Regions from separate parts of the Isoptericola aurantiacus genome, predicted to be linked through region 3. Evidence: riboswitches for the same ligand, from Rfam matches in the RefSeq annotation. Region 3 holds a riboswitch; each other region holds the start of a gene.

Region 1 (6,776 bases), 130 kb from region 3:
AGTACCCCGCGACCGAGGCCTACGCCGTCGGGCGGGAAAAGCTCCGCGAGTTCTCGACCGCCGTCGGAGCCGACCACCCCGCGCACCACGACATCGTGGCGGCGCGGGGTCTCGGCTATCCGGACCTGGTCGCTCCGCCCACGTTCGCCGTCGTGATCGCCCAGCGCGCCGAGTCCCAGTACGTCGCGGACCCGGCGGCCGGGATCGACTTCTCCCGCGTGGTGCACGCCGACGAGGGCTTCACGCACCACCGCCCGATCGTGGCCGGGGACGAGCTGCGCACGGTCCTGCACGTCGACTCGATCACCCAGCGGGCCGGCATCTCCATGATCAGCACCCGGTGCGAGATCTACGCCGCGGGGGGCGAGGGCGCCGAGCTGGGCGAGCACGTCGCCTCGGTGACGTCCAGCCTCGTGGTCCGTCCGGAGGAGTCCGCATGAGCCGCCCCGTCCTCGCCGACCTCACCGTGGGCGACGTCGTCGCCACCCGCGCGGTCGAGCTCGACCGCTCCACCCTGGTCCGCTACGCGGGCGCCAGCGGCGACTTCAACCCGATCCACTGGGACGAGGGTTTCGCCACCGACGTCGGGCTGCCCGGCGTCATCGCGCACGGGATGTGCACGATGGGCACCGTGATCGGCGTGGTCGAGGACTGGGCCGGCGACCCGGCGGCGATCGTGCGTTACGGCACCCGGTTCACCAAGCCGGTGCCCGTGCCGGCCCGCGGCACCGCCGTCGTCGAGGTGGCCGCCACCGTGGGTGCCCTCGACGCCGAGGCGGGCACCGCCCGGATCGATCTGGCCGTGACCCACGACGGAGCCAAGGTCCTGGGCCGCGCCCAGGCTCTCGTCCGTCTGTCCTGAGCCCTCCGCCCGGGTCGGCCGGGCACTTCCCCCCGTCTGGTGACACGAGTATCCTGACGATGCTGGTAGCGCTCCCACGCGGAGCGTCGACATCAAAGGAGATGCTCATGACCCAGACCCCTCGGCCGGGCCCCGTCGCCGACCCGCCCTCCGCACCACCGCCGTCGCTCCCCGCCCTCGGGCGGCGCACCGTTCTCGTCGCCGGAGCCGCCGGCGCGCTGACCGTGGCCACCGGCGGAGGGGCCTGGGCAGGCCCCGCGACGTCCGCCCGTCCGCTCGGGCGGCGCCCCGGACACCACGCCGGCGGCTCGCCGGACCACGTCGGATCGGTGCGGCGCGCCCAGGACTTCCTCGACGCCATGACCGACGCCTACCCGGACGTCAACCCCGGTCCTCGTATGGCCCAGTCCTACGCCGACCAGCTCGGCCTCTTCTCCACGGCGTTCGTCTACGACGTCGCCCTGACGATCTGCGCGTCGCTGACCGGCGGTCGCACCGAGCGTGCACGGGTGCTGGCCGACGGGCTGGTCTTCGCCCAGGAGCACGACCCCGTCTACGACGACGGCCGGCTGCGGCAGGGCTACAACACGGGTCCGTACACGTTCTACGACGGCAACCCGCAGCCGTACGGGCTCGAGCTGCCCGACGGCACGGCCAACATCGGCTGGCAGTTCGGGTTCCTGGGTACCGCCGTCGGCGACATGGCCTGGCCTGGCATCGCCCTGGCGCACACCTACGCCGCGACCGGCGAGCGCCGCTACCTGGACGCGGCGGTGCGCATCGGGGACTGGATCCTGGCCAACACCTGGTCCGAGCGCACCCTGGGCGGCTTCTCGTTCGGCGTCGACGGCGCGAACACCCCGGTCCCCAACGGGTCCACCGAGCACAACATCGACTGCGTCGCGTTCTTCCGCCTGTTGCGCGCCCTCGAGGGTGGACGGCGGTGGGCGCGGGCTGCCGACCATGCCCGGCGGTTCGTCGACAGGATGTGGGAGCCGCGCGGCGGGTACTTCTACACCGGCACGAACGACGGCGAGGCGATCAACCCCGAACCCCTGCCGCTGGACCCCCAGACCTGGGGCTGGCTGGCCCTGCGGGAGAACCGCTACGGCCGGGCGCTGGACTGGGCCGCGTCCGACCTGGCCGCGACGGACCGCGCGGGGTCGGCCGGCTCGCAGCTGCCCGACGGCGTGACCATCTCGGGTGTGACGTTCTCCAGCGCGAGCCTGGACTCGACGGCGTCGTACAACGGGATCCCGGTGCACCCCGAGGGGGTATGGCTGGAGGGCACCGCCCAGCTCGCCTGCGCGTTCGCGGACCGCGACCGCGGACGGCGCGACGCCGGCCGCGTCGAGGCTCTCCTGGCCCAGGTCCGCCGGGCCCAGGCCGAGGTCGGCGCCGGGCAGACCGTCGGCGGCCGGGCGTTGCCGGCGCGGGCAGGGGTGGTCGCGGCATCGAGCCTGCTCGACTCGGGGTTCGGGTTCGGCTACTTCCAGGTGCAGCACACCGGTGCGACGTCGTGGTACCTCATGGCCGCGGCGGGGGTGAACCCGATGCAGGTCAACGGGCTGCGCCGGGCCCGCCACCACTGACCCCTCACGCTGTGGGTATGAAATCTGCGGGTCGATATCGCTGTCATCCTGCAGATTTCATACCCACAGCGCGGGGTGGGCCGTGCGTGCTACGTTGTCGTGCGATCCCCACGGGAGCCCTGGCAAGGGCTGAGATCGAGCTGAGGCCGCTCGGACCGTCGAACCTGACCGGGTCATGCCGGCGTAGGAAGCAGGAGTCCACATGTCGCACGATGACGTCCCCGCCCGCGCGCTCGCGTACGAGCGCGACGACACCTCCGGGATCACGGTCCCGGTCACCGAGATCACCCTGGCCGACTCGCCCGACGGCCTTCCGAACGCGCCCGTGCGCGTCTACCGCACCGACGGACCGGGGGGCGACCTCACCCGCGGCATCCCCGGGCTGCGGGAGTCGTGGGTCGCCGAGCGCGGCGACACCGAGGTCTACGTCGGACGCGAGCGCGACCTCGGCGACGACGGTCGTGGCGCCCGGCGTCGTGGTGCCTCGTCGGCCGAGTGGCAGGGCGTGGCACGCCCGCCGCGTCGCGCCCGCGCCGGCCGCACCGTCACCCAGCGGTACTACGCCCGCCGGGGCGAGATCACCCCGGAGATGCGGTTCGTGGCCGTGCGCGAGGGGATCGACGTCGAGCTGGTGCGTGCGGAGGTCGCCGCGGGACGGGCGATCATCCCGAACAACGTCAACCACCCGGAGTCCGAGCCGATGATCATCGGCCGGGCGTTCACGGTGAAGGTCAACGCCAACATCGGCAACTCGGCCGTGCACTCCTCGATCGCGGAGGAGGTCGAGAAGCTGCAGTGGGCCACCCGCTGGGGCGCCGACACGGTGATGGACCTCTCCACCGGCGACGACATCCACACCACCCGCGAGTGGCTGCTGCGCAACGCCCCGGTGCCCATCGGCACGGTGCCGATCTACCAGGCCCTGGAGAAGGTCGACGGCGACGCGTCGCGCATGACGTGGGAGATCTACCGGGACACCGTCATCGAGCAGTGCGAGCAGGGTGTGGACTACATGACCGTGCACGCCGGCGTCCTGCTGCGGTACGTGCCGCTGACGGCGAACCGGGTGACCGGCATCGTGAGCCGGGGTGGGTCGATCATGGCCGGCTGGTGCCTGGCGCACCACCAGGAGAACTTCCTGTACACCCACTTCGACGAGCTGTGCGAGATCTTTGCCGCGTACGACGTCGCGTTCTCCCTCGGGGACGGCCTGCGTCCCGGGTCGATCGCCGACGCCAACGACGCCGCCCAGTTCGCCGAGCTCGACACCCTGGCCGAGCTGACCCGGCGCGCCGGGGAGCACGACGTCCAGGTGATGGTGGAAGGCCCCGGTCACGTGCCGCTGCACCTGGTGCGCGAGAACGTGGAGCGTCAGCAGGAGCTGTGCGACGGCGCGCCGTTCTACACGCTCGGGCCGCTGGTCACCGACATCGCGCCGGGCTACGACCACATCACCTCGGCGATCGGCGCGACGGAGATCGCCCGGTACGGCACAGCGATGCTCTGCTACGTCACGCCCAAGGAGCACCTGGGCCTGCCGAACCGCGACGACGTGCGCACCGGCGTGGTCACCTACAAGATCGCCGCGCACGCGGCCGACGTCGCCAAGGGGCACCCGGGCGCGACGGCGCGGGACGACGCGTTGAGCAAGGCGCGGTTCGAGTTCCGCTGGCGCGACCAGTTCAACCTGTCGCTGGACCCCGAGCTGGCGGAGTCCTACCACGACGAGACGTTGCCGGCCGAGGCGGCCAAGACGGCGCACTTCTGCTCGATGTGCGGGCCCAAGTTCTGCTCGATGCGGATCTCGCAGGACATCCGTGACGAGTTCGGCGACGCCGCCGCCCAGGGGGAGCGGGTCGCCGCCGCCGAGGCCGCGGCGGGCATGGCGGAGAAGTCCGCCGAGTTCCGTGCCGCCGGGGGAGAGGTCTACCTGCCCACCCCCACGGTCCCCGCGAGGTAGGCGACCCGTCCGCGAGGTAGGCCATCCGGAATTCCGGACGGCCCACCTCGCGGTCGGGTCGCTTACCTCGCGGACGGGCCGCCTATCTCGCCGGGAGGTCGCCTACCTCGCGAGGGTGGTGGTGGCCCGGGGTCTCGGATGGTGGCCGCCGTCTGGACCCAGCGGTTAGGCGAGGCTAAGTTAGGCGAGCCTGACTTAACCATCCCCTCTGCGAGGAGCCCACGGACGTGCCCACCACTCCGCCCGACGCGACGCTGACCAGCACCGACGCACTGCTGACCAGCGGTACGGCCGATGCCTACGCCCGCACGGTCCGTCACGTCGTCGACGACGTCGCCACCCGCCTCGCCGCGGTGTCCCAGCCGTGGAGCGGCGCGAGCCGGTCCGAGCTGACCGCGCTGGTGGACGCCGTCGACCTCGACACCCCGGGTGTCGGCGCCCGCGAGGCCCTCCGCGAGGCGGGCGAGCTGTACGCCACCCACGCCGTGTGGTTCCACGACCCGGCCTACGCGGCGCACCTCAACTGCCCCGTGGCGATCCCCGCCGTCGGCGCCGAGGCGATGCTGGCGGCGATCAACACCTCGGTCGACACCTACGATCAGTCCACCGTGGCCACCCTCATGGAGCGGAGACTGATCGCCTGGACCACGGAGCGGATCGGCTTCGCCGCCGGTGACGGCGTCTTCACCTCCGGCGGGACGCAGTCCAACCTGCACGCCCTGCTCGCGGCCCGGGAGCGGTCGCTCACCGGGCCGGACGGCCGGCGTCTGACGGGTGTCGCGCGGCACGGGCTCCAGGACCGGCTCCGGATCCTGACCGGGTCGGGCAGCCACTTCTCCGTGGCCAAGTCCGCGATGATCCTCGGCCTGTCCGACGACGCGGTGGTCACGGTCGGCACCGACGAGGACGGCCGCCTCGACCCGGCGGCGCTGGACGACGCGGTGGCCGCGACCGAGCGGGACGGCGGCGTCGTCATGGCGGTCGTCGCCACGGCCGGCACCACCGACCGCGGGTGCGTCGACCCGCTGGAGGCGATCGCCGCACGGTGCGACGCGGCGGACCTCTGGCTCCACGTCGACGCCGCCTACGGCGGTGGCCTGCTCGTCTCCGCCACGCGGCGCCACCTGCTGGACGGGATCGAGCGAGCCCGCTCCGTCACGGTCGACTTCCACAAGACGTTCTTCCAGCCGGTGTCGGCCAGCGCGGTGCTGGTGCGCGACCCCGCGGACCTGGCCCGCACGGCGTGGCACGCCGACTACCTCAACCCGGCGGAGGACACCGCCGAGGTCAACCAGGTGGACCGGTCGCTGCAGACGACCCGCCGGTTCGACGCCCTCAAGCTGTGGACGACGCTGCGCGCGATCGGGCCGGACGGCATCGGTGCGATGCTCGACGCCGTGTGCGACCTGGCCGCCGCGGTGCACGCCGACCTGGCCGCCGACCCGGAGCTGCACCTGGTGGCCCGTACCGACCTGTCCACCGTCCTGTTCCGCTACCAGCCCGAGGGCGTCACCGACTCCGAGGCGGACGCCCTCGTGCCGGCGGTGCGTCGTGTCCTGTTCGACTCCGGGCGCGCGAGCGTCGCCAAGACGGTGGTCGGCGGGCGGCCCTGTCTCAAGCTCACCCTCCTGAACCCCGACGTCACCGTCGTGGACGTGCGCCGGGTCCTGACCCTGGTGCGCGACGCCGCGCACGGGATCCTTGCCGGCCGCGAGCTGGCGGACCTGACGGCACCGCCCTGCCGGGACGTCCACCCGCACCTGGCCCGGACGGCGACGGGAGACGTGCGATGACCACCTACGACGTCGTCGGCATCGGCATCGGCCCGTTCAACCTGGGGCTGGCCGCGCTCGCGGACCCGCTGGAGGACGTGCACGCCGTCTTCCTCGACCAGGCCGAGGGGTTCTGCTGGCACCCCGGCATGATGATCGAGGGCGCCACGATCCAGGTGCCGTTCCTGGCGGACCTGGTCACGATGGCCGACCCCACCTCGCCGTACTCGTTCCTGGCCTTCCTCAAGGACGTCGGGCGGCTGTACCCGTTCTACGTGCGCGAGTCGTTCTACCCGCTGCGCGCCGAGTACGACGAGTACTGCCGCTGGGTGGCCGCACGCCTCGACTCGCTGCGCTGGGGGCGCCGCGTCGTCGCCGTCGAGCACGACGCCGCGAGCGACACGTACGTCGTCACCGCCGAGGTGTCCGACGACGGCGGCACGCGCCACGAGCAGTACCGGGCGCGTCACGTCGTGCTCGGGGTGGGGACCTCGCCGCGCCTGCCGACACCGCTGGCGGAGCTGGCCACGACGGCCGCCGCGGCCGACGCGTCCGGTCCGGTGATCCACACGGCCGACTACCTGCCGCAC
Region 2 (6,776 bases), on a different contig from region 3:
GTAGTGGGCGTCCGTGGCGAGCAGCTCGCGGTGCGTCCCCACGGCGGTGATCCGGCCGCCGTCGAGCACCGCGACCCGGTCCGCGAGCGCCACCGTCGAGGGACGGTGGGCGATGACGAGGTTGGTGGTGCCGGTCAGGACCTGGTGCAGCCGGGCGGTGACGGCTTCCTCCGTGGTGACGTCGAGCGCGGAGAGGGGGTCGTCGAGGACCAGGACCCGCGGCCGGGCGGCGATGGCCCGGGCCAGGGCGAGGCGTTGTCGCTGCCCGCCGGAGAGCGACAGGCCTTCCTCACCGATGCGCGTGTCCAGGCCCTGCGGCAGGTCGTGGACGAACCCTGCCTGGGCGACCTCGACGGCTTCCTGCAGGAGGTCCTCCCGGGCGGCGTCCGGCAGCGCGGGGTCGACCCCGAGCAGGACGTTCTCCCGCACCGTGGTGGAGAACAGCGTGGGTTCCTCGAAGGCGACGGCGACGGCGCGACGCACGTCCTGGCGTCGCAGGTCCCGCACGTCGACGCCGTCGAGCAGGACGGCGCCGGAGGTCACGTCGTGGATGCGGGGCAGCAGCATCGCCAGGGTGGACTTGCCGGAGCCGGTGAGGCCGACCAGCGCGGTGGTGGTGCCGGCGGGCAGGTCGAGGTCGAGGTGTTCCAGCACCGGCCGGTCGTCGTCGGCGTGGCGGAACCCGACGTCGCGTAGCGTGACCTCGCCCCGCACGGCTCCGAGCTCGCAGGGGCGGTCGGGGTCCGTCAGGGGGTTGGGTGTCTCGACGACCTCGAAGAAGCGGTCGACGGCGGTGCGGGCGTTGAGCGTCATCGACAGCGTCATGCCGAGCTCGACCACGGGGCCGTTGATGACGGCGGCGGTGAGGAAGAAGGCCGCGAGCGCCCCGACGGTGATCTGCCCCTCGGCGGCGAGCCAGACGCCCAGGACGAGGCACACCGCCAGGGTGAGCTCGGGGATGAGCTGCAGGGACGTGGTGACGGTGGCCTGGTTGCCCGCCTTGCGGATCTCGGTGCGGCGCAGCTCCTCGGCCTGCCCGGAGAAGGAGTCGAGGGCGTCCTCGCCGCGCCCGAAGGCCTTGAGCACCCGGATGCCGTGCACCGACTCCTCGACGGTGTTGGCCAGGTCGCCGTTCTGGTCCTGGGAGAGGCGTGCGATGACCCGGTACCGGCGGGAGAAGCGGAAGGCGATGATCGTCACGGGGATCGCACCGGCGAGGTAGACCAGACCGAGCCAGCCGGCCGTGGCCAGCAGGATGCCGACGCCGACGACGATGGTGATGCTGGACACGACCAGCTGGAGGAGACCGAAGACGAGCCAGCGGCGCAGGAGGCCGAGGTCGCTCATCGAGCGGCTGAGCAGCTGTCCGCCGGGCCAGCGGTCGTGGAAGGCGGCGGGCAGCTGGAGCAGGTGCCGGAACAGGACCATGCGCAGCTCGGCCTCGACCCGGGTGCCGGGGTACATCACGAGGTTGCGACGCAGCAGGATGAGGCCGGCCTCGGCGAGCCCGAGGCCGAGCACCGCCAGGGTGGGCCACACGAGCGAGGTCAGGTCGTGCGCGGCCACCCCGGCGGCGAGCGGGCCCTCCACCAGCACCTGCAGCACGCGCGGGATGGCCAGTGCGGCGAGGCTGGCCCCGAGGGCGGCGACGAGGCCACCGACGAGGCGTGGCAGCACGGGACGGACGTAGGGCAGCAGGCGCAGGACGGACGAGATCGTGCCGAGGTGCGATCCCGCGGGGGCGCGGCGGTCTTCGGTCGGGCTGGTGGGCATCGCCGTCCATTGTCGCACCGGGCACCGACATGTTTGCTCCGGGCACGCTCCGGCACGTCAGGGCCGCAGCCTCACGAAGTGGTCCACCGGACCGTGCCCGCGCCCGACCTCCAGCTCCTCCCCGGCGGCGATCGCGGCCGTCAGCCACTCCTTGGTCTCGCGCAGCGCACGGCACCAGTCCCCGCCGGCCGCGTAGCGGGTCGCCAGCCCGCTGGACAGCGAGCACCCGGTGCCGTGCGTGCTGGACGTGCGCACGCGAGGCGCCGCGAGCTCGGCGACCGACCCGGTCGGCCCCACGAGCGCGTCGAGCACCGTGCTGCCGTCCAGGTGACCGCCCTTGGCGACCACCAGGACGCCGTGCCGCGCGGCGAGACGGGTCGCCTGCTCCAGCACGCCCTCCCAGTCGACGGCCTGCGGCTCGGCCAGCAGCACGGCGAGCTCGGGCACGTTGGGGGTGACGACGTCGGCGTGGTCGAGCAGGTCACGCACGGCGTCCTGGGCGGCGGCGTCGAGCAGGCGGTCCCCGGAGGTGGCGACCATGACCGGGTCGAGCACGACGGGTGGCCGCCCCGCCCCGGGCTCGACGCCGGGACCGGAGGCCAGCCAGTCCGCCACCACCGCCGCCACCTCCGCGGAGGCCAGCATCCCGATCTTCACCGCGTCGATCGCCACGTCGGCGCTGAGCGTGGCGAGCTGCTGGGCGAGGAAGGCGGGCGGCGGCACGTGCACCCCGGTCACCCCCCGGGTGCTCTGAGCGGTCAGTGCCGTCACCGCGGCCATCCCGTAGCCGCCGGCCGCGGCGACGGACTTCAGGTCGGCCTGGATCCCGGCGCCCCCGCTGGGGTCGGAACCCGCGACCGCCAGCACCCGGGGCACGGGGCGACGGCCCGGTACGGGCACCCGTCGGGCGGCAACTCCCGGTGCGGCGGGCCGGAGGTCGGTGGGCACGGCGTCGGACACCGGCGACATCCCTTCGTCAGTACGGACTGCATCAGGTTCGACGGGTGTGATCTCAGCTCCCTGGCGGGCGCACCCCGTGTCGTGCGGCCACCGTAGCGCGACCCACGCCGCGCGAGATGCCGTCTCACCGCCGCTGCGGAAGCCGCGCACCGGTGATCCTGCCGATGCCGTGGCCGCCGACCGCGTCCGATGGTGATCGAGCAGCAACGGCGCCCGTCGAGCGCCCGGTCGTCGCCGACGACGGCCGGGTGGCGGACGCCCCGTCAGAGAGGACGAGCCATGCAGCACACCCTGAGCAGGTCCCGGACGCGTCAGCGCCTCACCGGCGTCCTGGCCTCCCTCGCCGTCGCCGTGGGCGTCGGCGTCGCGGCCGGCCCGGTGGCCAGCGCCGCGGACAACCCCTACGAGCGGGGACCGAACCCCTCCGAGTCGAGCATCGAGGCCACGCGCGGTTCCTACTCCGTGTCCCAGCGCAGCGTCTCGAGCTGGGTCCGCGGGTTCGGCGGCGGCACCATCTACTACCCGTCGACGACGTCCGACGGCGACTTCGGCGCCGTCGTCATCTCCCCCGGGTACACCGGCACGGAGAGCTCGATCGCCTGGCTCGGCCCGCGCCTGGCCTCCCAGGGCTTCGTCGTCATGACGATCGACACCAACACGATCTACGACCAGCCCGACTCCCGGGCCGACCAGCTCCAGGCGGCGCTGGACTACCTGACGGACTCCAGCGACGTCGCCGACCGGATCGACCCCGACCGCCTCGCCCTGATGGGTCACTCGATGGGCGGCGGCGGCACCCTGCGCGCCGTCGACGACAACCCGGCGATCAAGGCGGCCATCCCGATGACCCCCTGGCACCTGAAGAAGAACTGGTCCTCGATCACCACCCCGACGCTGATCTTCGGCGCGGAGAACGACACGATCGCCCCGCACCAGTCCCACGCGGAGCCGTTCTACGACTCGCTGTCCGGTTCGCTCCCCAAGGCCTACCTCGAGCTGGACGGCGCCAGCCACTTCGCGCCGAACCTGTCCAACACCACGATCGCGAAGTACTCGATCTCCTGGCTGAAGCGTTACGTGGACGACGACACCCGCTACACGCAGTTCCTCTGCCCGGGGCCGTCGACGGGACTGTTCTCCGACGTGCAGGCGTACGAGAGCTCCTGCCCGCTCTGAGCCACGACGCACGACGCCGCGGGCGGTCGCACCAGGTGCGGCCGCCCGCGGCTGTGCGTCGGCACACCGCCCCGGACGGGCTCAGGTGCCGGCACACAAGGACGGGTGGCGGCCGGCACCCGGGGACCTAGTCTCGCGGGATGAGGACGACGGCGGCACAACGAGGACGCACGGAGCTGGTGCGCGGGCTGCGGCTCCAGGCGGACGGTCCCGCACCCGACGCCTACGCCAGCCTCTGCCTCGCGCGCGCGTCCCTGGCCGCCGATCCCGTCCCGGCGCTGGCCGCCACGGTCGCCGCCGTCGGGGCCGCCTGGACGGCGGGCGACCACCCCGCCTGCGTCGAGGCACTGACCGCGGCGCTGTCCCGTCCCGGAGCGCCCGACGGGCCGCGCGAGGAGTACCTCGCGGGGATGCTCGCGCTGCTCGTCGAACGCCCCGGCGACGCGGCCCCGCTCCTGGCCGGCGTGGTCGAGCAGGTCCGTGCGACCTCGGACGGCGAGTCGCTGCTGATCGGCGTCGCGGCGGCGCTGCTGGCCGGGGACGTGGGCAGCGCCTGCCACACCGGCGCCCGGGCTCTCGCGGCAGCCCGCGCGGACGGTGACGAGGCCATGGTCGCGCGGGCCACCGAGTACGTCGCCTACGCCGAGCTCCGCGCCGGACGGCACGCCCTGGCCCGTGAGCACGCGTCACGAGGCCTGCGGGCGGCCCTGCGCACGGGCCGGGCCAACACCGCCGCGCACCACCACGCGGTCCTGGCGCTGACGGCGTCGGTGCAGGGAACCTCCGCCGAGGTCCGCGAGCACGCGCACGCGGCACTGGCCACGGCACGGCGGCACGGACTGGCCCAGCCCGTGACGCTCGCCGAGTGGGCGCTCGGCCGTGCCGAGCTCGCGCAGGGCCGGGCGGCCGAGGCCGCGGCCCGGATCGGCTCGCTGCTTGCGGACCCCGACGGCGGGGCGCACTTCGCCCTGCGGGGGCTGGTGCTGCCGTTGCTCGTCGAGGCAGCGATGCTCGCCGGCGACGACGCGACGGCCCGCGCGGCGATCCCGGAGCTGACCCGATGGAGCCGTTCGGCCGCCGATCCCCACGGCCCGGCGCTCGAGCTGCGGTGCCGCGCCCTGGTGGCGTCGGCGGACGCCGAGGCCGACGACCTCTACCGCCGGGCGCACGCGGCGCACCAGCAGGTCGGTGGCGGCTTCGAGACGGCTCGCACCCTGCTGCTGCACGGCATGTGGTTGCGCCGGCACCGCCGCCCGGGTGACGCGCGCGATCGCCTGCGCGACGCCCTGCGCCTGCTGGAACGGTGCGGCGCCGAGCCGTGGGCGCGGGGCGCCCGCACCGAGCTGCGCGCCGCCGGCGCGGTCCAGGACGCCCCCGCACCGGACGCCGTCGGGTCCCTGACACCCCACCAGCTGCGCGTCGCGCGCTGCGTGGCGGCCGGGGACACGAACCGCGAGATCGCCGAGCGCCTCGCGGTCTCCGTACGGACCGTCGACTGCCACCTGCGCAACATCTTCGTCGCGCTCCAGGTGCGTTCCCGGGTCGAGCTGACCCGGCTCCTGCCTCCGGAGCACGACCCGCCGTCGACCTAGAGACCGACCGGGCGGTATGCCATGCTGTGCCCTGGTGGACGACACCGGCGTCGTCCGCGAGGAGGAGTCATGCCCGACGTCACCGCCCAGCTCACCGCCGTGCGTGCGCCCGCCCTCGCCGCGCGGCCCGGGGCCTCCCGCTCCCCCGCGCGCCCGGCACCGCGCCGCGACGCCGACCGGTCGCGCCACCGGCTCGTCGCCTCGCTCCTGGACGGTTCCTGCCTCGTGGCCGACCTGCGTGCGGCGTCCGCCCTGCTGGGGCTTCCCGTCGACGGTCTCTACCAGGTCGTGGCGCTCGACGGCGGCGGTCCGGCGGCGCGCGCCGCCGGACGGGCCACGGTCGGCGGGTCCGGCCTGCGCGTGCACTGGCACAGCTCGCGACCGGTCGAGCACGCCCTGGTCCTGCTCGCCGAGGGCGGCAGCTCGTCGACGCCGCCCGCCCGGTCGGCGACGGATCGGGTCCCGCACCTTCCCCCCGGCGTGCGACTCGGGGCCGGGTTGCCCGTGCAGGGCCTGGCCGGCCTGGCCGACGGCCGCCGTCAGGCGCACACCGCCCTCGCGCTGTGCGCCGCCGACGGTGGCCGCACCGACCTCGCGGACCATCTGCCCACCGCCCTGCTCACGGCGGACCCGGAGCTCGCCCTCCAGCTCGGCACGCAGGTCCTCGGACCGCTCGCGACCACCGACCCGGCCGAGCGCGAGGTGCTGCTGGACACCTTCACCGCCTGGCTGGCCGCCGACGGGTCGACGCGCACCGCAGCGGCGGACCTCGGCTGCCACCGCAACACCGTGACGAACCGGCTGCGGCGCCTCGAACGCCTCACGGGCCGTCGGGTCGACAGCCCGCGGGACCTCGTCGACCTCACCCTCGCCGTCCGTGCGCACCGTCTGCCGGGGACGTCCTGAGACGACGCCCGCCGGCCGCGGGCCCCGCGCCGTCAGCCGTCGGCGCGCACCGGGTGCGACTGCACCAGGCGCAGCACGTTGCGCGCCGTGCGCTGGAGCTCGCCGAGCGTGATGCCGTCCGGTCGTGCGAGCGAGGCGAGCAGCGAGCCGTCCCCGTGGTCGTCCTCGCGGCTCCAGGCACCCGGCATGTTGACGTCCACCTGGGCGCGCACGCGATAGGCGTCGTTGCTCAGGGCCGGGAAGTCCGGGTCGACGCTCTCGCGCAGCCACCAGTCGGTCATCACCGCGCCCGTGAACCCCCACTCGCCGCGCAGCACCGTGGTCACCAGGTCGTGGTGGTAGTGCCCCCACGTGCCGTTGATCTTGTTG
Region 3 (6,776 bases):
CCGAGCCCGATCACCAGGGCGCACACCCCGAAGGCGACCACCGAGGTGAACAGCGACGCCCGCAGGAACGAGGCGTCCATGACGGTCTCGCGGGTCGGGTCCTCCTGGTCGAGCTCGGCGTAGGTCATGCCGTCGGCCATCTCGAGCGCGTGCTTGTCGATGACCTCGGCCTGGGCGTACGCCGTGAACGGCCCGGCGACCTCCTGGCCGGCGAACATGTTCGCGTCGTCCGAGACGACGATCTTCTCGTCCGCGAGCGTCTGGGACACCACGACCCAGACGACGATGCCGGCCACCACGAGGACGATGCCGGCGATGATGGAAAACATCCCGATCCCGCGAACTCCCTTGGCGGGTCGGACGGTGACTGTGCTCGACATGGCTGCGCCTCTCCTCGGTCACGCTGTCGGTGTGACGGTCCTCACGCTCAACGTAGCCGAATCCGGAAGAGTCGTCGCGGCGAAACCGCAGGTGGCGCCCGCACTTCGCCCCTCAGGGCGTGGGCGTCACTCCCACTCGATGGTCCCCGGGGGCTTGCTCGTCACGTCGAGCACCACCCGGTTGACCTCGCTCACCTCGTTCGTGATGCGGGTGGAGATCACCGACAGGACGTCGTAGGGCATGCGGGTCCAGTCCGCCGTCATGGCGTCCTCGCTGGAGACGGGGCGCAGCACGATCGGGTGGCCGTAGGTGCGGCCGTCACCCTGGACCCCCACCGAGCGCACGTCCGCCAGGAGCACGACCGGGCACTGCCAGATCTCGCCGTCCAGGCCGGCCCTGGTCAGCTCCGCACGAGCGATGGCGTCGGCGCGGCGCAGGATCTCCAGCCGCTCGCCCGTGACCTCGCCGATGATGCGGATGCCCAGACCCGGGCCCGGGAACGGCTGCCGGGCCACGATCGGCTCGGGCACCCCCAGCTCGCGGCCCACGGCCCGCACCTCGTCCTTGAACAGGGTGCGCAGCGGCTCGACGAGCTCGAACTGCAGGTCGTCGGGCAGCCCGCCGACGTTGTGGTGGGACTTGATGTTGGCCGCGCCCTCGCCGCCGCCGGACTCCACGACGTCGGGGTACAAGGTGCCCTGGACGAGGAACTTCACCTGCTCGCCGTGCTCGCCCGCGTCCGCGACGACGTCGCGCGCGGCGTCCTCGAACACCCGGATGAACTCACGGCCGATGATCTTGCGCTTGGTCTCGGGGTCGCTGTGCCCCTCGAGCGCGTCGAGGAACCGCTGACGCTCGTCCCGCACCACGAGGTGGACGCCGGTGGCGGCGACGAAGTCGCGCTCGACCTGCTCCACCTCGCCCTCGCGGAGCAGCCCGTGGTCCACGAACACGCACGTGAGCTGGTCCCCGACGGCCTGCTGCACCAGCGCGGCCGCCACCGAGGAGTCGACGCCGCCGGACAGCCCGCAGATCACCCGGGCGTCGCCCACCTGGGCGCGGATGGCGGCGACCTGGTCGGCGATGACGTTGCCCGGCGTCCAGTCGGGCGCCAGCCCGGCGCCCTCGTAGAGGAAGTGCTCGAGGATCGTCTGGCCGTGCGCCGAGTGCTTGACCTCGGGGTGCCACTGCACCCCGTACAGCCGGCGCCCCGTGTCCTCGAACGCCGCGACCGGGGACCCGGACGACGTCGCCAGCACCTCGAAGCCCTCGGGCGCGGCGTGCACGGAGTCGCCGTGGCTCATCCACGTGGTCTGGGTGACGGGCGTGTCGGCGAGCAGCACGCCGGCGGAGCAGACCTCGACCTCGGTACCGCCGTACTCGCGCGCACCGGTCTGGGCGACCGTGCCGCCCAGCGCCTGCGCCATCGCCTGGAACCCGTAGCAGATGCCCAGCACCGGGACACCGGCGTCGAACAGGGCCGGGTCCACGAAGGGCGCGCCGGTCGCGTACACCGACGACGGCCCCCCGGACAGGATGATGGCGGCCGGGTCGCGGGCGAGCATCTGCTCCGGCGTCCACGTGTGCGGGACGATCTCGGAGTAGACGTTGGCCTCGCGCACACGACGCGCGATGAGCTGGGCGTACTGGGCGCCGAAGTCCACGACGAGCACAGGGCGCGGGGTCGCGGCGGCTTCGGAGGTCTCGGGGGCGGTGGCGGGGGTCGTCACCGCACCAGGATAGAGGCCTGCCGGCGCGGTCCGGGCGCACGTCCGGCGCTCAGGACGTCGGCTCGGTCACCCTCGGTCCCTCGGCGCCCGCCGCTCGTGCGGTCAGCCGTCGAGCCGCTCGCGCAGCTCCCGCGCCGCGCGCTGCGGATCAGCGGCCTCCGTGATCGCGCGCACGACGACGACGCGCCGCGCACCCGCCGCCAGCACCGCGTCGAGCCGCTCGGCGTCGATCCCCCCGATCGCGAACCACGGGGTGGTCGGTGCGGTCCCCGCGACCTCGCGCAGCAGGTCGAGCCCGACGGCGGCGCGGCCCGGCTTGGTGGGCGTCGCCCACAGCGGTCCGACGCAGAAGTAGTCGACGTCGTCGTCCGCCTCCGCGGCGGCCGCCTGCGCCGCCGTGTGCGTGGACCGGCCGAGCGCAGGACCAGGTCCGAGCAGCGACCGGACGGCGGGCACCGGGAGGTCGCCCTGGCCCATGTGGACCGCGGGGGCGCCGGTCAGGGAGGCGACGTCCGCGCGGTCGTTGACCGCCCACAGCGCCCCGTGCTCGGCGGCGACCCGCGCCACGAGCCGCTGCAGCTCCAGCTCGCGGGCCACGTCGAGGGTCTTGTCGCGGAGCTGGACCACGTCGACGCCACCCGCCAGCGCTGCGTGCAGGAAGGACTCGAGGTCACCGCGGTCCTGCCGGGCGTCGGTGCACAGGTAGAGACGGGCGTCGGCCAGACGGGCACGTGCTGCGGCGGGGTTCATCACGGGAGAGTCTAGGGACGGCCACGATCCGAGTAGGCTGTCCGGAGCACGGGAGCCTCGCAGGGGGGCTGAGAGGGCGCCGCGCGCCGACCGTCCCACCTGATCTGGATCATGCCAGCGAAGGGAGCACCGGTGGACAGTGCCACCACCCCGCCCGAGGGCGTCCGCGACCTCGTCGTCGTGGGCGCCGGCATCATCGGCCTCGCGGTGGCCTGGCGCGCCCTCGAGGCCGGCCTGACCGTGACCGTGCTCGACCCCGACCCGGGGGACGGCTCCACGCACGCCGCCGCCGGGATGCTCGCGCCCGCCACCGAGGCGGAGTTCACCGAGCACGCCGCGCTGCGCCTGCACCTCGCCGGCGCCGAGCGCTGGCTCACCTTCGCCGCCGACCTCGAGGCGGCCACCGGCACCGGCGTCGGCCTGCGCGAGTCCGGGACGCTGACCCTCGCCTACGACGAGACCGACGCCGCGCTGCTGCGGCGCGTGCTCGCGCTGCACGTCACCCACCAGGTGGACTCCACGGAGGTGGCCGTCGCCGACGCGCGACGGCGTGAACCGTTGCTCGGCCCCCGGCTGGCCGCGGCCGCCTGGGTCGCCGGCGACCACGCCGTCGACCCGCGTGCCGCGCACGGCGCCCTGCTGCGCGCCGTCGCGGGTCACCCCGACGGCGTCGTCGTGCCCCGCACGGCCGTGCACCTCGAGCAGCGCGACGGTCGGGTCGTCGGCGCCGTGGACGACGCCGAGCACCGGCACCGGGCGGGCGCCACCGTCGTCGCGGCCGGCTGGGCCTCGGCCCCGCTGCTCGCCGGGGTGCCCGGCGTCACGGTCCCCGTCCGGCCGGTCAAGGGTCAGACCCTGCGGCTGCAGGCCGACCCGTCGCTCACCCCCGGGTACGTCCTGCGGGGCCTGGTGCAGGGGCGCCCGGTGTACGTCGTGCCCCGCGCCCCCGCGACCGACGGACCGTGGGCCGGGCACTGCGAGCTCGTGATCGGGGCGACGACCGAGGAGAACCCGGACGACCGCCGCGCCAGCGCGGGCGGGGTGTACGCCCTGCTGCGCGACGCCCGGGTGCTGATCCCCGCCGTCGACGAGGCCGCGCTCGTCGAGGTGACTCCCCGGGCACGCCCCGCCACGCCCGACAACCTGCCGCTGCTGGGCCCGACGCACGTCCCGGGCCTCCACCTGGCCACCGGCCACCACCGCAACGGCATCCTCCTGGCGCCGCTGACCGCCGACGTCGTCGTCGCCGGCGTGACGGGCTCGTGGTTCGGCGTCGACGACGCCGGGACCGACCCGGGCGCCACCCTCGCCGCCCTGCGAGCCACCGACCCGCGACGGTTCAGCCCGTCCGCCCACGACCCGCGCACCCCGGACGGAGCACCCGGATGACCACCACCGACCTGCCCGCCCCGCCGCCGACCACCGCACACGTCAACGGCGAGCCGTACGACCTGGGGGCCACGGGCGCCGTGGCGCTGACCGAACTCGTCGTGGCGCTCCTGCCCGGCCACGTGGCCGACGGCGTCCCGCGCGGCGTGGCCGCCGCCGTCGACGACGCCGTGGTCCCCCGTGGCGCGTGGGACGCCACCGTGGTCCGCGCCGGGGACCGCGTCGAGATCGTCACGGCCGTCCAGGGCGGCTGAGGAGGACCATGCCCACCGCGACCACCCCCGAGGCCCGCACCGCAGGGGCCGCCGACCCGCTCGTCGTGGCCGGGACCGAGATCGGCTCCCGGCTGGTCATGGGCACCGGCGGCGCCCACCACCTGCTCACGCTGTCCGACGCGCTCGTCGCCTCCGGCACCGCCCTGACGACCGTCGCGATGCGTCGCGTCGCACCGCGGGCCGGCGGGGAGGCCGCCCACGACGCCGGGATCTGGGGCCTGCTGGAACGGCTCGGCATCCGTGCCCTGCCCAACACCGCGGGCTGCTTCTCGGTGCGCGAGGCGGTGCTGACCGCGCAGCTCGCCCGCGAGGCGTGCGGCACGCACTGGGTCAAGCTCGAGGTGATCGCCGACGACGTCACGCTGCTGCCGGACCCGGTCGGACTCGTCGAGGCCGCCGACGAGCTCGTGCGCGACGGGTTCGTGGTGCTGCCCTACACCAACGACGACCCGATCCTGGCGCGCCGGCTCCAGGACGTCGGCTGCGCCGCGGTCATGCCCCTCGGCGCCCCCATCGGCTCCGGGCTGGGCATCCTCAACCCGCGCAACATCGCGGCCATCAGCGCCGAGGCCCGCGTGCCCGTGATCCTCGACGCCGGGATCGGCACCGCCTCCGACGCCGCGGAGGCGATGGAGCTCGGGTGCGACGGCGTCCTGCTGGCCACGGCCGTCACCCGGGCCGAGGACCCGGTACGGATGGCGACGGCGATGCGCCTCGCCGTCGAGTCGGGCCGGCTCGCGGCCGGTGCCGGGCGGATCCCGCGGCGCGAGGGGGCGCTCGCGAGCTCTCCGGACGAGGGGCGGCTCGACCTCTCGCTGTAGCCGGTCACGCCGCGCACCGCGGGAGTCCGGGGCGGCCGAGCCCCTCAGGCCTCCCGCAGCGCGCGCGCCCCGCCGACGACGGACCGCGCGTCGATCCCGGCGGCGCGTGCCACCTGCGCCACCCGCAGCGACCGGGGACCGGCGGCGCACACGAGCAGCACCGGCCGGTCGGTGGGCAGCCCGTTCAGCGCGGCTCGAGCGGCGGCGTCCGGGCCCTCCGGCGTCGTGCCGAGGAACGTCCCGCTCGGCGCCAGCCGGGCACCCTCCACGGGGGCCAGGCGGGACTCCCACTCCTCGCGCACGTCCACCAGCGCCGCAGGACGCTCACCCGTCAGCAGCTCGCGGGCCCGCGCGGGCGAGACCTCCGGGTCGGCGCGCCCGGCGTCCTGGACGGACGTCGCGGGAGCGGACGTCGCGGGAGCCAGACCGCAGAACGCGGCGTAGGCGTCGTCGCCCGGCAGCAGCGCGATGACGGGCTCGCGGGTCGGGTCCGGCCGCACGGTGAGCTCGCGCCAGTCGGGTGCGAGCGCGTCGTACACGGCGAGCCGGCCGAGCAGGGACTGCCCGACGCCGGTGATCAGCTTGACCGCCTCGGTCGCCATCACCGACCCGACCGTCCCGCACATCGCGCCGAGCACGCCCCCGGTGGCGCAGTCGGGCACCACGCCGGGCGGCGGCGGCACGGGGAAGACGTCGCGGTAGGTGACCCCGCGGCGCGTCACGGTCCCCGCGGCGCGGCCGGTGCCGTCGTCGGGCACCGTGCACCGCGGGGCGCCCCAGAACACGCTGACCTGCCCGTCGAACCGGTCGATCGAGCCCCACACCACCGGCAGCCCGAGCACCTCCGCGGCGTCGGAGACCAGGTAGCGCGTGGGGAAGTTGTCGGCGCCGTCCAGCACGACGTCGTAGCCGCCCAGCACCTCCAGGACGGTGTCCGGGGTGAGGCGCACCGGGTGCTCGACCACCTCGACGTGCGGGTTGACCTCCGCGACCGTGGCACGCGCCGAGGCCACCTTGGGCCGCCCGAGGTCGGCCTGCCCGTGGGCCACCTGGCGCTGCAGGTTGGTGACGTCCACGACGTCGTCGTCGACGATGCCGAGCGTGCCCACCCCGGCAGCCGCCAGGTACAGCAGCGCGGGGCTGCCCAGGCCGCCCGCTCCGACCACGAGCACCCGCGCGGCGGCGAGGCGGCGCTGACCGTCCGGACCCAGTCCTGGCAGGGCCAGGTGGCGGGCGTACCGGGCCACCTCGGCGTCGGACAGCTCACGGTCCGGCGCGACGAGCGGTGCGAGCACCTCGCCCGCCCCGGTCCCCGCCGCTGCCGGAGCGCCCATCACGCCGCCGCGCACCGTCACGCCCCGTACTTCAGCGCGAGCGCCGCGAGCTTGGCGTCGGCGTCGGCGTGCACACGCTTCTCGAGGACGAAGGAC
Region 4 (6,776 bases), on a different contig from region 3:
CTGTCCCAGCAGTGGTGGATCCTGATCCGCGAGCGGTTCGTGGACGACCGCGGCTCGTGGCACCACGAGCTGGATCCTGAGAACGCTCCGTCCCAGGACGTCTGGCAGGGCAAGCCCGACATCTACCACGCGGTCCAGGCGGTGCTCGTCCCGGACCTGCCGGTGACGGGGTCGTTCGCCGAGTCCGCCCGCCGTTCCGGGAGCTGGTGAACGCACCGTGCAGCGGGTCCGGCCGGGCCTCTACCATGGCTGCTCCGAGCTGAGCACCGACCGGGAGGGACGACTGTGAGGGTCTCCGCCAAGGCCGACTACGCCGTTCGCGCGACGGCGGAGCTCGCCGCAGCACCCGATGCGAGCCCGGTGCCGGCGGAGGTGCTGGCCCAGGCGCAGGACATCCCGCACCGGTTCCTCGAGGCCATCCTGCGGGACCTGCGTCGCGAGGGCGTGGTCGCGAGCCGGCGGGGCGCGTCGGGCGGGTACGTCCTCGCGCGCCCCGCCGAGCAGGTCACGGTGGCCGACGTCGTCCGTGCCGTCGACGGCCCGCTCGTCTTCGTCCGCGACCACCGGCCCTCCGACCTCGACTACACGGGGGCCGCCTCGACCCTGCTCGACGTCTGGGTGGCCCTGCGGGTCAACGTCCGTGCCGTCCTGGAGCAGGTGACGATGGCCGACCTCGCCGCCGGGACGGTGCCCGACGGCGTCCGGCACCTCACGCGTACGGACGGAGCCTGGGAGAACAACTGACCGCGCCCCCTGCGGTTCGGGCCCCACCACCTCTCGAATACCATTGAATCCGACCAGACTGATCGGGTATGTTCAGATCCACCGCGGCGCTCCGCCGCGACCGGACGGAAGGAACTCCCGTGCAGACACTCGTTCTCCTGGCTCTCGTCGGGCTCGGCGCGCAGCTCGTCGACGGCAGCCTGGGCATGGCCTACGGCGTCACCTCGACCACGCTGCTGCTGGCGATCGGCACCAACCCCGCGGCGGCGTCGGCCACCGTCCACCTGGCCGAGATCGGCACGACGCTCGCCTCGGGGGCGTCGCACTGGCGATTCGGCAACGTCGACTGGAAGGTCGTCGCCCGGATCGGCATCCCGGGCGCCGTGGGCGCGTTCCTCGGCGCGACCTTCCTGTCGTGGCTGGCCACCGATCTCGCCAAGCCGCTGATGTCCGTGCTGCTGCTGGGGCTCGGCCTGTACGTGCTGCTGCGCTTCACGTTCCGCGGTCTGCGGACCGACCGGCTCGGCCAGCCGCTGCGTCGCCGGTTCCTGACGCCGCTCGGGCTCGTCGCCGGGTTCATGGACGCCACGGGCGGTGGCGGCTGGGGTCCGGTCGGGACGCCGGCGATCCTGGCGAGCGGACGCCTCGAGCCGCGCAAGGTCATCGGGTCGATCGACACCAGCGAGTTCTTCGTCGCCGTCGCCGCCAGCCTCGGGTTCTTCGTCGGTCTCGGGACGGCCGGGATCGACCCGGCGTGGGCTCTCGCGCTGCTCGCCGGCGGACTCGTCGCCGCACCGATCGCGGCCTGGCTGGTGCGTCTCGTGCCGCCACGCGTCCTCGGTTCGGCCGTGGGCGGCATCATCGTCCTGACCAACACACGCACGCTGCTCCAGGCGTTCGAGGCCCCGAGCGGCTGGACGACGGCGGCGCTGGCGTTCGTCGCCGTCGTCTGGGCCGCGGCCGTCACCTGGTCGGTGCGGGCCCACCTCGCCGCGCAGCGGGCCGAGGCGTCGGCCGGGACGGACACGGGGGTGGGGGCGGTCGAACCCGCCCGGGGGTGAAGCTCGCCGCTCCGGTGGCGGTTCCCGTGCGCGACGGTACGGTGGGCCCATCCGACCCGACCGGCGGCCGAGCCGGTCGGCAGGGGGTGGAGATGAGCGCGCCGACGTCGTCGCACCGGACCGTCCGGGGCGGCACCGGGCTGTCCGGGATCGCGGAGTCCCTGGCGGTCGGTGCGCAGCTCGTCGTGGGGCGCTACCGGGTCGATGTCGCCTCGGGGCGGACCTGGTGGTCCGACGAGGTCTACCGGATGCACGGCCGCGAACCCGGTGACGTCGAGCCGAGCCTCGACGTCCTGCGGTCCCGCATCCACCCGGACGACCGCGCCCGGCTGTCACGGACCGCGGGTGTGGCACTGCGCACCGGGCGGCCGTTCGGCAGCGGCTTCCGGATCGTCGACTCGCACGGCAAGTCGCGCACCGTGGTGGTCACGGGGGAGGGGCGCCACGAACCGGACGGCGAGATCACCCAGGTCGGCGGCTACGTCCTGGACGCCAGCCCGCTCACCCGGGAGGCGCTCGAGCGGGAGTCCCACCGGGCGGTCGGCCGCGCGATGGCGGCCACGGCGGCCGTCGAGCAGGTCAAGGGCGCGATCATGGTGGTCCGTGGGATCTCGGAACCCGCGGCCGCCGACGTGCTCAGCCAGGTCGCCGCGCGCAAGGGGGTGGCCGTGCACTCGGCGGCGGCCCAGGTGATGGAAGCCCTGGGCTGCGGCGAGGGGCCGTCGGCCGAGCGCCTCGAGAACGCGCTCGCCGCCGTCCACGTCGTCGACCGCCCCCGCGGGCACGAGGCGCAGCTCGCCCGACGCCGTCAGGGCGACCGCGACTGAGGCGTCCGGGCGTCCCGACGGCTTCTCGGCCGACGCGGTGGCGCCGCCCTCGGGACGAGGGCGTTGCCGGTCAGACGACGGAGACGTCGCGCGCCCGGCGGTCGACGGCCTTGACGACGCCCTGGCGGGCCAGGCGCCGCGCGAACACGGCGACGCCACCGGTCACCGCGGCGAAGGTGATCGCCTGGACGATCGGGATGTCGTCGGCGTCCAGGTCGATCGGGGCGTCGTTGCCGGTCGCCTTCTCCCAGATCACCTTGATGAGCTTCTGCGCCACCCAGCCGGCGACGAGCGTCGCGGCCATGGTGCCGACCTTGACGGCCAGCGTCGGCTCGGACTGCTCTGACTTCTCCACGGATCCTCCTGTTGCTCGGTGCGCAGCACGTCCGCCGGGCGGACGCCACCACCGTAGCGTGCGGCGGGTGTGTAGGCTCGGGGGGAACGACAGGGGAGCGCCCACGGCGCTGAGAGTGCGGACCACCGCAGACCCTCGAACCTGATCCGGCTCGCACCGGTGGAGGAAGTCGGGCTTCTCGACCCGTCGACCCGTGGCACGGGCCGGCGGACCCCCTTCTCGCACGTCTGAGGAGGACGCATGACCATCCGTACCCGCCGCACCCTCGCGGCACTCGCCGTCGTGGGCCTGGTGCCCGCGCTCGCCGCCTGCACGGGGGAGGACGCCCCGGGCGAGTCCGGGAGCACGCCGGTGCCCGCCGACAGCGCCGCGAGCGCCGGCCCCGCCGAGCTGTCCGGCACCGTCACGCTCGTCACGCACGACTCCTTCGCGCTCGGCGACGGGCTGCTGGAGTCGTTCGAGTCCGAGACCGGGCTGACGGTCGAGCAGGTCGCGGTCGGGGACGCCGGCACGCTGGTCAACCAGCTCGTGCTCACCGCGGACTCACCCCTGGGGGACGTCGTCTACGGCGTCGACAACACGTTCGCCTCACGGGCGGTCGACGCGGGCGTGTTCGAGCCGTACCAGCCGGCCGGTCTCGACGACTCGGCGGCGAGCCTGGTCGGGGACGGGCTGGACGGTCTCACCCCGATCGACAAGGGCGACGTCTGCCTGAACGTCGACACGGCCTGGTTCGACGACGTGGACGTCGAGCCGCCCGCCACGTTCACCGACCTCCTCGACCCGGAGTACGCGGACCTGACGGTCGTGACCAACCCGGCCACGTCGTCGCCGGGCTTCGCGTTCCTGCTGGCCACGGTCGAGGAGTTCGGCGAGGACGGCTGGCAGGACTACTGGTCGCAGCTCGCCGACAACGGCCTCAAGGTGGCCGACGGCTGGAACGACGCCTACTACGTCGACTTCTCCGGTGCCGGCGAGGGCGGCGAACGTCCGATCGTGCTGTCCTACGCCACGTCGCCGGCGTTCACGGTGACGCAGGACGGCGACGCGACGACGACGGCGGCGCTGCTGGACACGTGCTTCCGGCAGGTCGAGTACGCGGGGGTGCTCAGCGGTACGGACAACCCGGACGGTGCGCGGGCCCTGGTGGACTTCCTGGCCTCGGACGAGGTGCAGGCGGACGTCCCGGGAAGCATGTACATGTACCCGGCGGACGCCTCGGTGGAGCTGCCGGCCGAGTGGGAGCAGTTCGCGCCGCTCGCCGAGGAGCCGCACGACGTGGCGCCGGCGGAGATCGACGCGCACCGTGACGAGTGGATCGAGCAGTGGACGGCGACGGTCATCGGTTGAGCGCCGGGAGCGACCCGGGGGCCCCGGCCGCGAGCCGGACGCGCGGCGCGGAGGTCCGGTCGCGCCGCCGCGTCCGTCCGGGAGCATGGCTGGGCTGGGGACTCGCGGCCGGCCTGCCGCTGCTGTTCCTCGGCGTGTTCTTCGCGTGGCCGGTGGTCGCGCTGGTCGTGCAGGGCTTCTTCGCCGACGACGGCGTGGGCGGGCGGGTGCTGGACCTCTCGGGGTTCGCGGAGGTCCTGAGCCGCCCGCGGACCTGGCGTGTGGTCGGCCAGACGCTCGCCCAGGCCTCCGTCGGGACGGTCGTCAGCGTCCTGCTCGGGCTGCCCGCGGCGTATGTCCTGTACAGATGTCGGTTCCCCGGACGTACGCTCGCCCGCGCTCTGGTGACCGTCCCGTTCGTGCTGCCCACCGTCGTCGTCGGCGTCGCCTTCCGCGCGCTCTTCGCGCCGTCCGGGGCGCTCGGCGGGCTCGGGTTCGAGGCGTCGTTCGCCGGGATCGTCGTCGCGCTGGTGTTCTTCAACTACGCGGTGGTGGTCCGCACGGTCGGCGGGCTCTGGGAGCGCCTCGACCCGCGGGCCGAGCAGGCGGCCCGCTCGCTCGGCGCGACCCCGTGGCGCGCGTTCCGCACCGTGACGCTCCCTGCGCTCGGCCCGGCGATCGCCTCGGCCGCGTCCGTCGTGTTCCTGTTCTGCTCGACGGCGTTCGGCGTCGTGCTCGTCCTCGGCGGCACCCGCTACGGCACGATCGAGACCGAGATCTGGATCCGCACCACCCAGTTCCTCGACCTGCGCTCGGCGGCGGTCCTCAGCGTGCTGCAGCTCGTCGTCGTCGCCACCGCGCTGGTCGTCAGCTCCCGGCTGCGCACCGGGCGGGAACGCGCGCTGGCCCTGAACAGCGACCGTTCCGCCGCGCACCGCCTCGACCTGCGCCGGGCGGCGGACGCCCTGCCCGCCGCGGCCACCGCCGTCGTCGTCGCCGTCCTGCTCGTCCTGCCGCTGGCGGGTCTGGTGGCCCGTTCGTTCCAGGGCCCCGACGGCACCTGGGGGCTGGACAACTACGTGGCCCTGGGGACCACCGGCGGCCGCAACGCGCTGACCGTCACCGTCTGGGAGGCCACGGCCACCTCGTTGCGCACCGCGACGCTCGCCGCGCTCCTCGCCGTCGTGATCGGCGGGCTCGTCGCGCTGGTGGTGTCCCGGCGCCCCCGGTCCGCCGGCCTGCGCCGCACCGTCGGCGTGCTGGACGGCGTGTTCATGCTCCCGCTCGGTGTGTCCGCCGTGACCGTCGGCTTCGGCTTCCTCATCACGCTCGACCGGCCGCTCGGGTTCGACGTCGACCTGCGCACCTCGGGACTGCTGGTGCCGATCGCGCAGGCGGTCGTCGCGATCCCGCTCGTCGTGCGCACCGTCCTGCCCGTCCTGCGCGCCGTCGACCCGCGGCTGCGCGAGGTCGCCGCCACCCTCGGTGCCGCACCCGGACGCGTGCTGCGCACCGTGGACGGCCCGCTGGCGGCCCGGTCGCTCGGGCTGGCGATCGGGTTCGCGTTCGCCGTCTCGCTCGGCGAGTTCGGCGCGACCTCGTTCCTCGCCCGCCCCGACGCCGCGACGCTGCCGGTGGTGATCTTCCGCCTCATCGGGCAGCCCGGCGCGCAGAACTACGGGATGGCGCTCGCGGCGTCGGTGGTGCTGGCGGCGCTCACGGCGGGCGTCATGATGGTGGCCGAGCGGCTGCGCGGCGACGCGGCCGGAGGGGAGTTCTGATGGCGGTGCCCACCGGACGGAGCGCGGGCCTGAGCGTGCGCGACGTCGTCGTGCGCTACGGCGTCGAGGGCTCGCGCCGCCGCCGTGCGGGCATCGGCACGACGGCGGTGGCCGGTGTGTCGCTGGACGTCGCGGCCGGCGAGATCGTCGCCCTGCTCGGCCCGAGCGGGTGCGGCAAGTCGTCCCTGCTGCGGGCCGTGGCGGGCCTGGAACCCCTCGCCCACGGGTCCGTCGCGTTCGACGGGGCGAACCTGGCGGGCGTCCCGGTGCACCGGCGCGGCTTCGGGCTGCTCTTCCAGGACGGTCAGCTCTTCCCGCACCGCGACGTCGGACGGAACGTGGCCTACGGTCTCGAGGTGCAGGGGATGCCGCGCCCCGACCGCGAGGAGCGGGTGGCGGAGCTGCTCGACGACGTCGGGCTGGCCGGGTACGCGCGGCGGGCCGTGGTGACGCTGTCCGGAGGGGAGCGGCAGCGGGTCGCGCTGGCCCGGGCGCTGGCCCCGCGGCCGCGGCTGCTGCTGCTGGACGAGCCCCTCTCGGCGCTCGACCGGCAGCTGCGCGAACGCCTCGCCGTCGACGTGCGCGACGCCCTGCGCTCCACGGGGACCACGGCGGTGTTCGTCACGCACGACCACACCGAGGCGTTCACCGTCGCCGACCGCGTCGCCGTCATGGACGCCGGCCGCGTGCTGCAGGTGGA

What was found. Region 3 has a riboswitch for thiamine pyrophosphate ahead of thiO (glycine oxidase ThiO). Riboswitches for the same ligand answer to the same signal wherever they lie in the genome.
Region 1: linked by a shared signal. The riboswitch ahead of thiC (phosphomethylpyrimidine synthase ThiC) and the one ahead of thiO (glycine oxidase ThiO) in region 3 are both predicted to bind thiamine pyrophosphate.
Region 2: linked by a shared signal. The riboswitch ahead of thiD (bifunctional hydroxymethylpyrimidine kinase/phosphomethylpyrimidine kinase) and the one ahead of thiO (glycine oxidase ThiO) in region 3 are both predicted to bind thiamine pyrophosphate.
Region 4: linked by a shared signal. The riboswitch ahead of ACIQLL_RS15080 (thiamine ABC transporter substrate-binding protein) and the one ahead of thiO (glycine oxidase ThiO) in region 3 are both predicted to bind thiamine pyrophosphate.

What each region holds. Positions count from the first base shown of each region.
Region 1 covers NZ_JBJBAE010000001.1:203,773-210,548, reverse strand. Annotated here, with positions in the region: gene ACIQLL_RS00955 (FAS1-like dehydratase domain-containing protein) at 1-440, shown strand, start outside; gene ACIQLL_RS00950 (MaoC family dehydratase) at 437-862, shown strand; gene ACIQLL_RS00945 (Tat pathway signal sequence domain protein) at 970-2,454, shown strand; TPP riboswitch at 2,555-2,661, shown strand; gene thiC (phosphomethylpyrimidine synthase ThiC) at 2,657-4,414, shown strand; gene ACIQLL_RS00935 (pyridoxal phosphate-dependent decarboxylase family protein) at 4,642-6,207, shown strand; gene ACIQLL_RS00930 (lysine N(6)-hydroxylase/L-ornithine N(5)-oxygenase family protein) at 6,204-6,776, shown strand, end outside.
Region 2 covers NZ_JBJBAE010000002.1:369,645-376,420, forward strand. Annotated here, with positions in the region: gene ACIQLL_RS08550 (ABC transporter ATP-binding protein) at 1-1,773, opposite strand, end outside; gene thiD (bifunctional hydroxymethylpyrimidine kinase/phosphomethylpyrimidine kinase) at 1,831-2,733, opposite strand; TPP riboswitch at 2,725-2,820, opposite strand; gene ACIQLL_RS08560 (alpha/beta hydrolase family protein) at 3,013-3,909, shown strand; gene ACIQLL_RS08565 (LuxR C-terminal-related transcriptional regulator) at 4,050-5,501, shown strand; gene ACIQLL_RS08570 (PucR family transcriptional regulator) at 5,571-6,407, shown strand; gene ACIQLL_RS08575 (beta-glucosidase) at 6,440-6,776, opposite strand, start outside.
Region 3 covers NZ_JBJBAE010000001.1:78,437-85,212, forward strand. Annotated here, with positions in the region: gene ACIQLL_RS00285 (hypothetical protein) at 1-329, opposite strand, end outside; gene guaA (glutamine-hydrolyzing GMP synthase) at 507-2,111, opposite strand; gene thiE (thiamine phosphate synthase) at 2,214-2,861, opposite strand; TPP riboswitch at 2,900-3,004, shown strand; gene thiO (glycine oxidase ThiO) at 2,994-4,250, shown strand; gene thiS (sulfur carrier protein ThiS) at 4,247-4,504, shown strand; gene ACIQLL_RS00310 (thiazole synthase) at 4,513-5,346, shown strand; gene ACIQLL_RS00315 (ThiF family adenylyltransferase) at 5,391-6,680, opposite strand; gene ACIQLL_RS00320 (DUF3817 domain-containing protein) at 6,698-6,776, opposite strand, start outside.
Region 4 covers NZ_JBJBAE010000005.1:287,826-294,601, reverse strand. Annotated here, with positions in the region: gene ACIQLL_RS15105 (AGE family epimerase/isomerase) at 1-210, shown strand, start outside; gene ACIQLL_RS15100 (RrF2 family transcriptional regulator) at 286-744, shown strand; gene ACIQLL_RS15095 (sulfite exporter TauE/SafE family protein) at 864-1,784, shown strand; gene ACIQLL_RS15090 (PAS and ANTAR domain-containing protein) at 1,877-2,611, shown strand; gene ACIQLL_RS15085 (DUF4235 domain-containing protein) at 2,682-2,966, opposite strand; TPP riboswitch at 3,048-3,151, shown strand; gene ACIQLL_RS15080 (thiamine ABC transporter substrate-binding protein) at 3,207-4,316, shown strand; gene ACIQLL_RS15075 (ABC transporter permease) at 4,313-6,076, shown strand; gene ACIQLL_RS15070 (ABC transporter ATP-binding protein) at 6,076-6,776, shown strand, end outside.